Regions from separate parts of the Ferdinandcohnia sp. Marseille-Q9671 genome, predicted to be linked through region 1. Evidence: riboswitches for the same ligand, from Rfam matches in the RefSeq annotation. Region 1 holds a riboswitch; the other holds the start of a gene.
What was found. Region 1 has a riboswitch for S-adenosylmethionine ahead of ACWNMY_RS14190 (YezD family protein). Riboswitches for the same ligand answer to the same signal wherever they lie in the genome.
Positions count from the first base shown of each region.

Region 1 (6,163 bases):
AACATCGTGATGAGCATGTCTGGTTTGTAGCTAAGGACTTCCTCTTTTACATGCTCTAAAGCCTGAATCGAAGTCCAACCTGGATGACCGTTATTAATAACTGTAATATGGCGATTGCTAAACCTCTTTCTAAGCTTTTCTTCTAGGACATTTGGATAAGGGTTTTTCACCTGTTTTACCTTACCACTTTTGGTATCCCGTTTATAACCCCATGTAATAGAATCACCATACACGACAATGGTTACAGTCTCATTATTTAAAAGCTTGTGAACCACTGAGGATTCAAGGCTATTTGAACTGATGGTTGCAGCTTTACTTTTATGAAATATGGGTACTGTATCAAATTTCTCGTTACCAAGAATTCCGATAACTCCGAGTAACAGAAATGAGCAAATGAATACAGGTATAAGATAATATAGGTGAACTTTCCGGAAAGTCCTCATATAAAGCTCCTTTTCAGTTGAGGTATATGTACTATAAGCGAATACCTTAATAGTACTACATAAAAGTTAAGAGGTAGTATAGGTAAACAATCTATTTTTTCCCTTTAGTGGAAATTTTTATTACTTGCTGCATCGGTAGCAGGCTTACTTTCAAGAGACTAGGGATTTTGCCCTATACTTCCTTTTTCTTTAGGTAAATATGATTATTTCTTCCCTATAGATATTCTTTTATAATTGAAATGTTATGGAAAGTTTTTCTATCTACCCTTAAAGAATAGGGATAGACATCGTTAGGACTTATGCACCTCAATTAAATAAAAGATGTTTTACCATATAATTTGTAAATAATTGAAAAGGAAGTGAGTAATGTTGTCATCGAGAATTGTGTTTAAAACGAATGCGGTGAATAGTTCAGTTTCGGATTTGAATCATACTCTGGCGAGACTATCCAGTACGCAAAATGGGATTGCTGCAGTCCGAGGGAGCATTGATCCACAAATTTTACACAGAAGCGGAATTAGCTCTATGCTTGCCGGGGTTGGTCGAGAAATCGATCGTGTAGAAAATAAGGTAAGCCAGGTTAAGTCGTTTACCTCCGCATCAGTCGTGAAATATTCAGGTGCTGAGTCACAGGTAAATAAACATGGTCAAGAGATTATTGCTGAAGCAAACTTAGTAAAGCAGGCATTAGATGCACATCTACCTAGTGAACTGTTTGAGACATATAATAATACAATTGGGCGATTACAGGATCTACTTCATGGTCTTCAATATTCTGCTGGTGCTGGAATCATGCATCTTCTTGGGTTTAAGTATTCACAACTTGATGGAATGCTCCGTCGTTTTGATCTTGTGGATGATGTTTTAGTTGGAAAATATAAACTTCCAATTGGTAGTGTTATAAAAGGAATTGAAAACTCCAAGTTTCATACTTTAGCGAAACTAATGGTAAGTCCTTTTGGTGCCCTAAAGTATAGACAACTACCATTATCAGAACACCTTTATAAAAGGTTCGCGAACTTTTTCCCAAGCGACATCGTTAACTTCAGCAATAATGTTACATCTTTGAAGCAAGCTCTTCAACAAGGTGGAACAACACTTAAAAATGGATTTTCCATTGTCAAAGATCATGCCGGTGGAATTTTAAAGACAGGTCTAAAGGTAGTAAAATCCAATGCCCTATTAGCAGGTGTGATTACAGCTGGAACAGAGACTGTTAGTGCTACCCTTAAAATCAGTGAAAACTATTCCATTTATGGAGGAAATGTTGAAAAACTGAAAGAGGAAAATGCTAAGGTTGTTGGTGAAGCCGTATGGAAAACAGGTGTGGTTACCACTACATCTGTGGGAGGAGCTGTTGTTGGTGGTGCGATTGGAACTCTTATTGGCGGCCCGGTAGGAACCGTGGTAGGGGCAAGTATTGGGGGCTTCATTGGTAGCTGGGCAGGAGATGTCATCGCTGGAAAAACATCTGGTTGGGCAAAGGATGTAGCTGTAAATTTTAAAGACCAAATTCATTCCGTCACAGAAGGTGTTCGTTCGGGTGTTGAGAATGTGAAGGAAACATTTAATGATGTGAAGAACTTTGCTGGTGGTCTAGTAGAAGGCTCTAAAAAATTCTTCGGTGCATTCTCCTTTGGCGGATAAAGGTAGGTGAATACACATTTAACAAATGATTTTTAGTGAAAAATAGGAGGAAAAAATGGAACGAATTTCGCTTTCAATTGAAGAACTAATCTATTGTTTTTATAGTGAAGGATATTTTGAACAAGGAAATGCACTTAAGCAGGTGTATTTTGGTGAACTCGAGGACGACAAGATGGACCTACTGTTTCAAATCACATGTCGTTCCCTACTCGCTAAAAATCTAGTACATTATGAAAATCATAAATTTACGTTAACAGATGATTTAGCAAGTATCATTTCGACACTTAACTATTCGCAACAATCCATTAAAGCCTCACGTCACGCTGAAGGTGGAAAAGGAGAGGAACAATTATCCTTTCACTTTGGTGAGAAGGGGATTATTCAACACGCTCTGTTGTTCGATGAAATGGTACATGAATTCACGTTTGTGTCCCTGGAGGATGTTAGTAGGAAGATATCTGAGTATTATCGAATTGGAGATGTCTTTGAGAATGAGGCAAGTACATTGCAGCTGACACAAAATGAGCTTGAAGAATTACTGGTAGCGTTAAATGATAATAAAAGTAAATTTGAAAGACCGCAGCATGTTGGAGCAAAGCAACAGTTTAATAACATACTAGAGCAGACAAATGGTTTACTAAATACATTGCTGTTTCTTGAGTTTAACGAAAATAAAGAGCCACACGCAACAAATATTGTGATGTTTACAAACCATGCAGAGAATAATTGGATTATTGAAAAGAAGGATGACCTTTTCAAAGCTCAACCATGCAGTGTGGATATCGTGAATCTCCTCTTAGAAAGTAACATATCTGCTTTTAAGGAGAAAAAGGAGGAGCTTACGCATGGAAAATAATATTAAAATATCAAATGATAAAGTTGAAGTGGTCTTTCTGCCACTTTGGGCAGGCTGTATGGTCTTTTTAAGCGGGTTAATGACCGTTGCGGGACTTTTCATTCTCTTTTACATTGTACCTAGTACGAGTATATTAAGGGGATTCTTTGGAATTGTCATTGGTATTATTGGGACGTTTTTCTTTGGAAGTATATTTTTAAAGATTCTTTCTGTCGTGATGAACGGAAAGGCATTATTTACAATTGAAAATGGTCAGTTGAAAGGGCGTAAACAAGCAATACCCATTCGGGAAATTAAAGATATCTATTGGGGTGGAGCCTCTTTGAAATATATTATGGTTCAGACCATAAATAATAAGAAGGTCAAGCTTTCCACATACAACCTAGTATCCGAACAACCCGTAAACCATGTCATTGAAACATATGTCCTACCCGACGCAAACCCTGAACTAAAAAACAACTGGGCAAAACGAAAAAAATAATGGGTCAAGGGGACAGGTACCATGACCCACCATTTTTTTACAAAACATCATAACTAAGGTTAAATGAAATCTGGGACAAAGAGCCTGTCCCCGTGACCCAGAGTGGTAACTGGGACAAAGAGCCTGTCCCTCTGACCCAGCCTGTGACTAAATAACTAAAGTTGTATTCTTTGGATAGTTTTAAAAAGAAAGTGATTGACAGATGGTGAAATTCCGTGTAATTTAGTATCAATCAATAAATTAAGTAGTCAAAAAATTACATATATTTTTTCTTATCCAGAGAGGTGGAGGGACTGGCCCGTTGAAGCCTCGGCAACAGACATATTGTACTGTGCCAATTCCAGCAAGCGTTAGGCTTGAAAGATAAGAAGAGTGTACGAAACCGATGTACGTATGCCCTCTTCTTAGTTGAAGAGGGCTTTTATTTTGGTCAAAATGAACAGACTTCCATACTGGTCAACCAGAGGATTGTCTGATGCATACCACTAGCAGGGAGGGGTTTTATGGCAAAACTTGAGGAATCAAAGGTGACACATATTCTATCAACCTTGGAGAAATTAGAGTTTGGATCTATTGTGATTACCGTTCACAATGGCGAAATCACTCAAATCGATGCGACGGAAAAGAGACGGTTTTCCTTGCATAAACCCACATCAAGCAATATTCAATCAACAACCAAAAAAACGTAAATACTTGCCGATTAGACCACTAAAGGCATCTTTATTACCAAAGCGTCATTCTAACGCTCTGGATAAAGATGCCTTTTTTTGTTGGACTTGTGCCATATGGAAGGGGGAGTACCGTGATAAACAAACGGCCAACAGGAGGATAGGCCCGATGTCAATCAAGAAAGGTATTTTTAGATATAAATCATAGAAGAGAGGATGAACATTATGAGTGAAATCGTGATTTTGTCAGGAAGCCCATCGGAAAGTTCTAGAACAGATTTGGTACTTCAGTATGTTGGGAACAAACTAAAGCGTGAGGGATTTGCAGTTACACATGTTTCTGTTAGAGATATTCCTTATGAAGATATCTTTAATCTAAAGTTTGACAGTCCCTCCCTTAAGGAACTCACCTTACTAATTCAAGGGGCAGATGGTGTGATTATAGGGTCGCCTGTATATAAGGCAGCCTATACAGGAGTGCTAAAGGCTCTAATAGATTTACTGCCTCAAGATGTATTAGCGGGAAAAACGGTGTTACCCATCATGACAGGCGGTAGTCCTGCCCACTTACTTGCAATTGAGTTCAGCTTAAAACCTTTACTCGCTGCATTGAAAGGGCAAAGCTTACAAGGGGTTTACTTCTTAGATTGCCAAATCGATAAAAAGCAAATAGATAATCCAATCATTGATGTGAATGTTTTGGATAGATTGAAAAAAGAGCTTTATTACTTTAGTGAAACAGTAAATCAGAAAAGAAATCTTGTTTTATAAAATCAAAGATACTTACATGAATTGAAAAGGAGCTAATGAAATGACAAAGAAAAGATTGTATTTAAATGCGTTTGATATGAACTGTGTAGGTCACCAATCACCGGGGTTATGGACACATCCAGAGGACCAATCTCATCGTTATAAAGACAGCGAGTACTGGATAGAGCTAGCTAAGATTCTGGAAGCGGGCAGGTTTGATGCTATTTTTCTAGCAGATGTATTAGGTCCTTATGATGTGTATCAAGGCTCTAGAGATGCTGCTATTCGTCAAGGAACTCAAACACCTGTAAATGACCCGTCCCTAATTGTGCCCTTAATGTCGGCGGTGACAAAGCACTTAGGTTTTGGGGTCACAGCATCTGTCACCCATGAGCATCCGTATACATTTGCCCGTCGGATGTCTACGCTAGATCATATCACAAAGGGGCGTGTAGGCTGGAATATTGTCACTTCCTACTTAAAAAGCGCTGCCGTTAACATGGGTTTAGAAGACCAAATTAAGCATGATGAACGCTATGACATTGCCGAGGAATATTTACAAGTTTGCTATAAATTGTGGGAGGGCAGCTGGGAGGATGATGCTGTTTTATTAGACAAAGAGAATCGAATTTTCGCAGACCCAAGCAAAGTCCATGATATCAAGCATGAAGGGAAGTATTATAAGGTACCAGGGGCCCATCTTTGCGAGCCTTCCCCACAAAGAACACCAGTACTCTATCAAGCAGGAACGTCTACGAAGGGGCGTACTTTTGCAGGCAAACATGCTGAATTAATCTTTATCGGTGCACCGACAAAGAATGCGGCTAAGCGATCTGTCACAAAACTACGTGAAGAAGCACGTAAGTCTGGAAGAGCACAAGAAGAGATAAAAATACTGGCTTGCATTACTCCAATCGTTGGTCGGACAGAAGAGGAAGCGTATGAAAAGTACAATGAGTACCAAAAACATATTAGCTATGAAGGGGCATTGGCACTTCTCGGTGGCTGGACTGGAATTGACTTTTCGGAATATGGACCGAATGAAAATCTTAAATATGTAAAGAATGATGCGATTCAATCTACAGTTGAGAACTTTACGAAAATTGATTCAGATAAAAAATGGACGATCGATGAAATTAAAAAATATACCGGCATTGGTGGATTGGGTCCTGTTACAGTTGGAAGCCCAGAACAGATTGCAGATGATTTGGAAAGTTGGGTAGAAGAGACAGGGATTGATGGTTTTAACATTGCATATGCGATTACTCCTGGTACCTTTAAGGACTTTGTAGAGCACGTTGTACCTATTTTACAAGAA
Region 1 is NZ_CDRJTA010000003.1:307,141-313,303, forward strand. Features, by position in the region: gene ACWNMY_RS14170 (SGNH/GDSL hydrolase family protein) at 1-443, opposite strand, end outside; gene ACWNMY_RS14175 (hypothetical protein) at 810-2,090, shown strand; gene ACWNMY_RS14180 (hypothetical protein) at 2,146-2,946, shown strand; gene ACWNMY_RS14185 (DUF5381 family protein) at 2,936-3,427, shown strand; SAM riboswitch class I at 3,697-3,797, shown strand; gene ACWNMY_RS14190 (YezD family protein) at 3,931-4,116, shown strand; gene ssuE (NADPH-dependent FMN reductase) at 4,321-4,866, shown strand; gene ACWNMY_RS14200 (LLM class flavin-dependent oxidoreductase) at 4,907-6,163, shown strand, end outside.

Region 2 (6,163 bases), on a different contig from region 1:
AGGACTAAACGGCTTTGTTATATAATCATCCCCTCCGATTTTGTGACCTAGTATTTTATCAATCTCCTCTTCCTTTGAGCTTAAAAACAGAATCGGAGCATTTGTCTTTTGACGTAATAATTGACAGACTTCAAATCCATCCATTCCAGGAAGGACTACATCAAGAATGATAATATCTGGATTTTGTTCATCTACAAGACGTAGTGCAGTAGTACCTTCTTCAGCGTGTATCAGAGTATATCCTTCCTTTTTCAAGTACAATTGCAATATGTCTCTTATATCACGATCATCGTCCACTAGCATTACTTTTTCTCTAATCATGAATTTACCACCTTCTATCATCCTATGATTTTGTACCTATTGTAAACTACTATTACTATATCATTTAGCCAATATGTTTGCCATTCTTATCCATAAACTTTGGCGTCATGTCACTTCTCTTAGTATTATTATTTTGTTCAATTTAGCAAAGATTACTTACTGAATAATTGAACGTAAAAACAAAAAACAGCACCCGACCTTGAGCTTGATTTGGACGGATGCTGTCTATTAAGATAGCTTTCAAAAAACTACTAGATTATTTTTAAAAAGGAATTTTATAGCTACTTGCAGGATCCTTTTTTACTTAGTTTCTGCAAATGCTGGATCCTGGAATGGATGTGCTACCCAGCCTTCTGGATCAACAAACAATCGTACGGCTACAACTTCACGATCATCCATCAATGTGAAGAAATGAGGAGTGTCAACAGGAACAGAAATAACATCTCCAGCCTCCAGTTCAACATCAAAGTAGCCTGTGTCTCCGCTTCCCTTAATAATGAAAATTCCATGTCCTGCTACAATCGCACGCACTTCGTCCTCTGTGTGAACATGTACTTGTTCGAACTTTTTTAGTAATTCGTCAAGATTTGGGGTTGATTCTGATAATGCGATTACATCCCAATTTTGGTAACCATTGCGTTCCCCTAGGGATTTGATCTCTTCCTCATAAATAGATAAAATCTGTGCCTTCTGCTCATCATTAATTTTGCAGTTTCCTTTTAATTCTTCTGGTAGTTTACTAGTATCCCAGTGTTCATATAATACACCTTGTTCTTCTAAAAATGCTGCTACCTTTTCTTGACCTTCTAATCGTTCACCTGTGTTACGTAATTTAATATTTGCCATTTTATCCACCTCTTACTAATTTATTTATATAGTAAACCCTTAATTTCTTATGAGCAAAGGGTTTAAAGCTAATAGTTTTACATGATAGCTAAAAAGGAACTCATAGGCTTCTAAGTGTTTCTTTGCATCGAATGCATTTTTTGCCCATACGGTAATTCCATGATTACGGATTAGTACTGCACCAAAATCATTGGTAACATATTCACTAAAATTCCTTGCTAGTGTCGGGATATCTGCGTCATTTTTAATAATCGGAATTCGTATTTCAGCATCCTCATCCCATAGACCTAATGCTTTAATAATTTCCTGCCCTTTGAACACAACCTCACCTCTATCACCATACAATTCCGAGATGACATTGTTATCGACCGTATGGACATGCAGGCTACATCCTGCGTTCGTTTTGTTGTATATCTCCACATGTAGTAAGGTTTCTGCGGATGGCTTTAAATGCGTAGGTGCTGCTGGATTACCTGCACCATCTACCAATAAAAAATCCTCATCCGTTCTTTTCCTTTTGTCCTTACCGCTAGCTGTAACCAAAAAAGTCGTTGGTTGATCTGATACCTTGATTGCAAGGTTTCCACTTGTACCCATAAACCAATCGCGGCTCGCTAGCTCATCCTTAATATCTGCCAGCTCAATCCATTGTTTTAATTGAAGTTTCATTTATGCACCTCCATTTTTTCCAGTATTTCTATCACATCAAAAAATGAATGAAAGTGTGAATGCTCTATCTCTAGTTCCTTGCATTTTTCCACTAGAAAATCCCTAGCGATGACCTTATCAGCTAGCTTCGCAGCCTGTAGGTCTGTAATTGAATCCCCGATGACAATTTTGTGATCTTCCAGATTCGAAAGCTTACGGATCAAGGTTGGTTTACAGCAACCACATTGATTCGAGCAGTGTTCATCGCAAGTGTATGGCCAGAGGATGTTAATCTTTTCCTTTGAAAAATCTGACTTGTTACAATAGATATTTTCCTTCGGTACAAGTCCCTCCAACAAAGGTTCTACAAAGAAATCAATCCCTCCGCTTACGATAAAAAGAGAATATCCATGTTCCTTTGTATATGCCACGAACTCCTGGAATCCCTCACGGATTTCGGCGTAATCTAGGATATAGTCGGTAATCTCTTCTCTTTTTAAGGATGGCAATAGTGAAAATAATTTGCTAACACCCTCTTGAATGGAGAGGGTTTGGGAGAGGATTTTATCTTTAATTTCCTCCGATTCTGGCGGTGCAAATTGTTTCATAATGGCAATAATGTTATCTGTGTTTGTGATTGTGCCGTCAAAATCACAGAAGATGACTGGATTTTTCATATCTCTTTATACCCCCATAATTCAATCGCTTTTTCAAGCTCAGGGCTATTTTTGGCATACTCTACAAGTGTTTTTTCTTCCAATACAGCATCAACAGCTGCTCTGAATGCTTTACCGCCACCAATTGCACCATCTGGATGACCGTGAACCCCACCACCCGCATTGATTACACTATCTTTACCAAAATCATTAACAAGTAGTGGAACTAAGCCTGGATGGATACCAGCAGATGGTACTGGAAAAGCAGGCTTCACACTCTCATCCTTTTTTGTTAATTCAGAAGCAATAGAAAGTGTCTGTTCTCTTTCTAGTGCAACACTCCCGTACGGTGAAGGGAATAAAACAAGGTCGGCTCCTGCATATCTAAGTAGTTTACCTAACAACAGTTTATTTGAGAATCCATAAAATTCTGACGGTGTAAGTGCTCCACTTACAGCAGGATGGGCCATGATTGGAATGGATATTTCGGGGTCTTCCACTAGGCCCTGAAGAACATCGAGTCCGTATGCAAAGACGTTAAATAATAAAATATCAGCTCCAAGTTTTACAGCCCTTCTTGCTTTTTCCTGTAACTCAAAGGTTCTCCCTGTTACATTAACGGCAAATAGCGCTCTATGTCCGGTTTCCTGGTGAACTTCTTCTAACACCTTTTTACCCTCGGTAATTCTTAACTCGAAAGGTGTTAATGGATTATCGAACAGAATTTCGTCATCTTTAATAATATCCACTCCACCCAGGGCTTGTTCCCGCAACTGTTCCTTAAGGTATGTAATATCTCTACCAATAACCCCTTTAAAGATACTCATAACTAACGGTCTATCAAACACACCTAGTTTCTCTCTGATACCATTGATACCAAACTTTGGACCAGGAAAAGTATCTTTTAGTTCGGTTGAAAACTCTAAATCTAGTAGCTTTACCTCCCCATCTAAGGAAAGTTTTCCAAATACAGTTGTCAAAATAGCAGGTAAATCATTGCTAAAGTTGGCACTTGGATAAGCAATTTTGATGATTCCCTTTTTTACTTGTTTTCCTAAATATCCACTTGCACGTGTATCCTCATCAAACTGTTCCACACTTACAACTTTCCCTTTATGCTTTAGCAACTGATCCTGCTCTAGCTTTGGAAGAGTAGTCCAGGATCCAACTGTTAAACCGAGTGCAATTCCTTCTGCTTTTTTCTCTAAGTTTGCACCAGCATCATGTACTAAATATGTCGCAATAACTTCGCTCATTTTTTCACCCTCATTTCAATAAAAACGTAAAAAACCTCTTCATAAGAAGAGGTTAGCAAACTAACATCTTCTTATCTCTCAGCATAAAGCTGCAAGAATTAGCACCGTGCTTACAAATTGTAAGTCGGTTGCCGGGCTTCACTGGGCTAGTCCCTCCACCTGCTCTTAATAAGAAAATATACTATATTTAATTGTTGAGATTCTCACCGAGATTAACTCAACGATTCAATTTTATTCAACAGAATTCACTTAGGATTATGACAGGATTTATTTTTCTTGTCAAACCTTTTTTAATTTACAGAAAACACTACTACTATCTCAATTTCACTTAGACACGGAAAACAGCTCTAATCTCCTTATACGATTGGCTGCTTCAACTAAGCGATCCTCATCAGTTAACAGCCCTACTCTTACATAACGATCTCCATACTCGCCAAATCCGATCCCTGGTGCTACGACTACATGAGCTTCTTCAAGTAGAAGGTCTGCAAAGCTTTCTGACGTATAGCCTTCTGGTACGGGCAGCCATGCAAAAAATGACCCCGCAGGTGCTTTTACATCCCACCCAATGTCCTTCAAAGCATTTATAAATGTATTGCGTCTTGATTCATACTTATCGACCAAATCTTGAACGCATTGCTGTGACTCTAGTAGCGCTGCTGCAGCAGCTGCTTGGACCGGACTGAATAAACTTACATACATATGATCCTGGATAAGATTAAGTGCTTCAATTACGCTAGGGTTACCTACTGCAAAACCTACTCTCCAGCCAGCCATATTGTAGGTCTTTGAAAGTGTATAAATTTCAATTCCAATTTCTTTAGCACCTTGTATCTCTAAGAAACTGGTAGGCCGTTTCCCTTCAAAACCTATGGCACCATACGCAAAATCATGCACCACACAAATATCATGTGTGTTTGCAAAAGAGATTGTTTCTTCAAAAAACTCTTTTGTTGCTGTTGCCCCAGTTGGGTTATTCGGATAGTTAAGAAACATAACCTTTGCTTTTTCTAGTTGCTGTGAGTCTAATTGGGTATAGTCTGGTAGAAAATCATTCTCCTCTTTTAAAGGCATATACTCCATCTTCCCTTTTGCAAGTTCAACACCTGACCAGTAATCTGGATAACCTGGGTCAGGTACAAGCGCAACGTCTCCAGGATTTAAAAGACATTGCGGAATTTCCACCAAGCCTGCCTTACCACCAAAAAGGATGGCTACCTCTGTATTTGGATCAATTTCAACTCCATATTCACGAAGATAAAATTGAGAGACCGCTTCTTTCAAAAATGAATGGCCACGAAATGGAGAATATTTATGAAATTTTGGATTATCTGCTGCCTTTTTCAAAGCCTCTACGATATGAGAAGGTGTGGGTTGGTCAGGGTTTCCCTGTCCTAAATTTATGACATCATGTCCTTGTTCCACAACCTTGTTTACCTTCCCCACAAGAGAAGCGAAGAACTGTTTCGGTAAATTTTGTAATATATCAGAATGCTGAAAGTTTTTCAATTCCTACACCTCTTTAAAATTACTTGAATTTCTAGTCAAAAATCATATATTGTTAAAATCAAATTGTAAAGTATAACTTTTATGTAGAAGTCCCCCATATTACGTGGTAGGATGTATGCATTAAACCGTGTTCAAGTTAGTGGTGTTCAAACGCAAACACTTATTATGTCTTGTATTAAACTTAACATAATGCAAAAATACAGCCAATAAATTTTACATTTACTAGGAGGACTAACTATGAATCTTAAAATAGCTTGTATTCAGTATGATATTCAATTCGGAAAACCGCAAGAAAATTTTGACCTTGTAACCAAGGAAATCGACAAACTCATGAAGCAAGAGAATCCAGATATTATCCTTCTACCAGAGCTCTGGACGACAGGATATGATTTAACTAGGTTAGATGAAATCGCAGATGAAAATGGAGATGGAGCAAAAACTATTATTAAAAAATTGGCGCAACAACACTCCGTGAATATTATTGCTGGTTCTGTTGCCAAAAAGACAAAAAACGGTGTGACCAATACAATGTTTGTCTTTAATAGAGAAGGGGAATTGGTTAGTGAGTACAGCAAACTTCACCTGTTTCAGTTAATGGATGAGCATTTGTATTTACAGGCAGGAGATGCAAAAGGTGATTTCTCGATTGAAAATATTCCGGCTGCGGGAGTAATTTGTTATGACATTCGCTTCCCTGAATGGATTCGAGCTCATACAACAAATGGTGCTGAGGTTTTATTCGTGGTAGCAGAATGGCCACTACCGAGACTCGAACATTGGCGTGCCCTACTCCTTAGCCGGGCAATTGAAAATCAATGCTATGTCGTAGCTTGTAATCGTAGTGGAAGTGATCCAAATAATCAATTTGCAGGACATTCTATGATTATTGATCCTTGGGGGAATATTATTTCAGAAGCAGGAATTGAA
Region 2 is NZ_CDRJTA010000004.1:494,641-500,803, reverse strand. Features, by position in the region: gene ACWNMY_RS17690 (response regulator transcription factor) at 1-321, opposite strand, end outside; gene ACWNMY_RS17685 (1,2-dihydroxy-3-keto-5-methylthiopentene dioxygenase) at 622-1,167, opposite strand; gene ACWNMY_RS17680 (methylthioribulose 1-phosphate dehydratase) at 1,207-1,836, opposite strand; gene ACWNMY_RS17675 (2-hydroxy-3-keto-5-methylthiopentenyl-1-phosphate phosphatase) at 1,833-2,492, opposite strand; gene mtnW (2,3-diketo-5-methylthiopentyl-1-phosphate enolase) at 2,489-3,727, opposite strand; SAM riboswitch class I at 3,796-3,902, opposite strand; gene ACWNMY_RS17665 (aminotransferase class I/II-fold pyridoxal phosphate-dependent enzyme) at 4,052-5,236, opposite strand; gene ACWNMY_RS17660 (carbon-nitrogen family hydrolase) at 5,474-6,163, shown strand, end outside.
Region 2: another riboswitch for S-adenosylmethionine. It lies ahead of mtnW (2,3-diketo-5-methylthiopentyl-1-phosphate enolase); the one in region 1 lies ahead of ACWNMY_RS14190 (YezD family protein).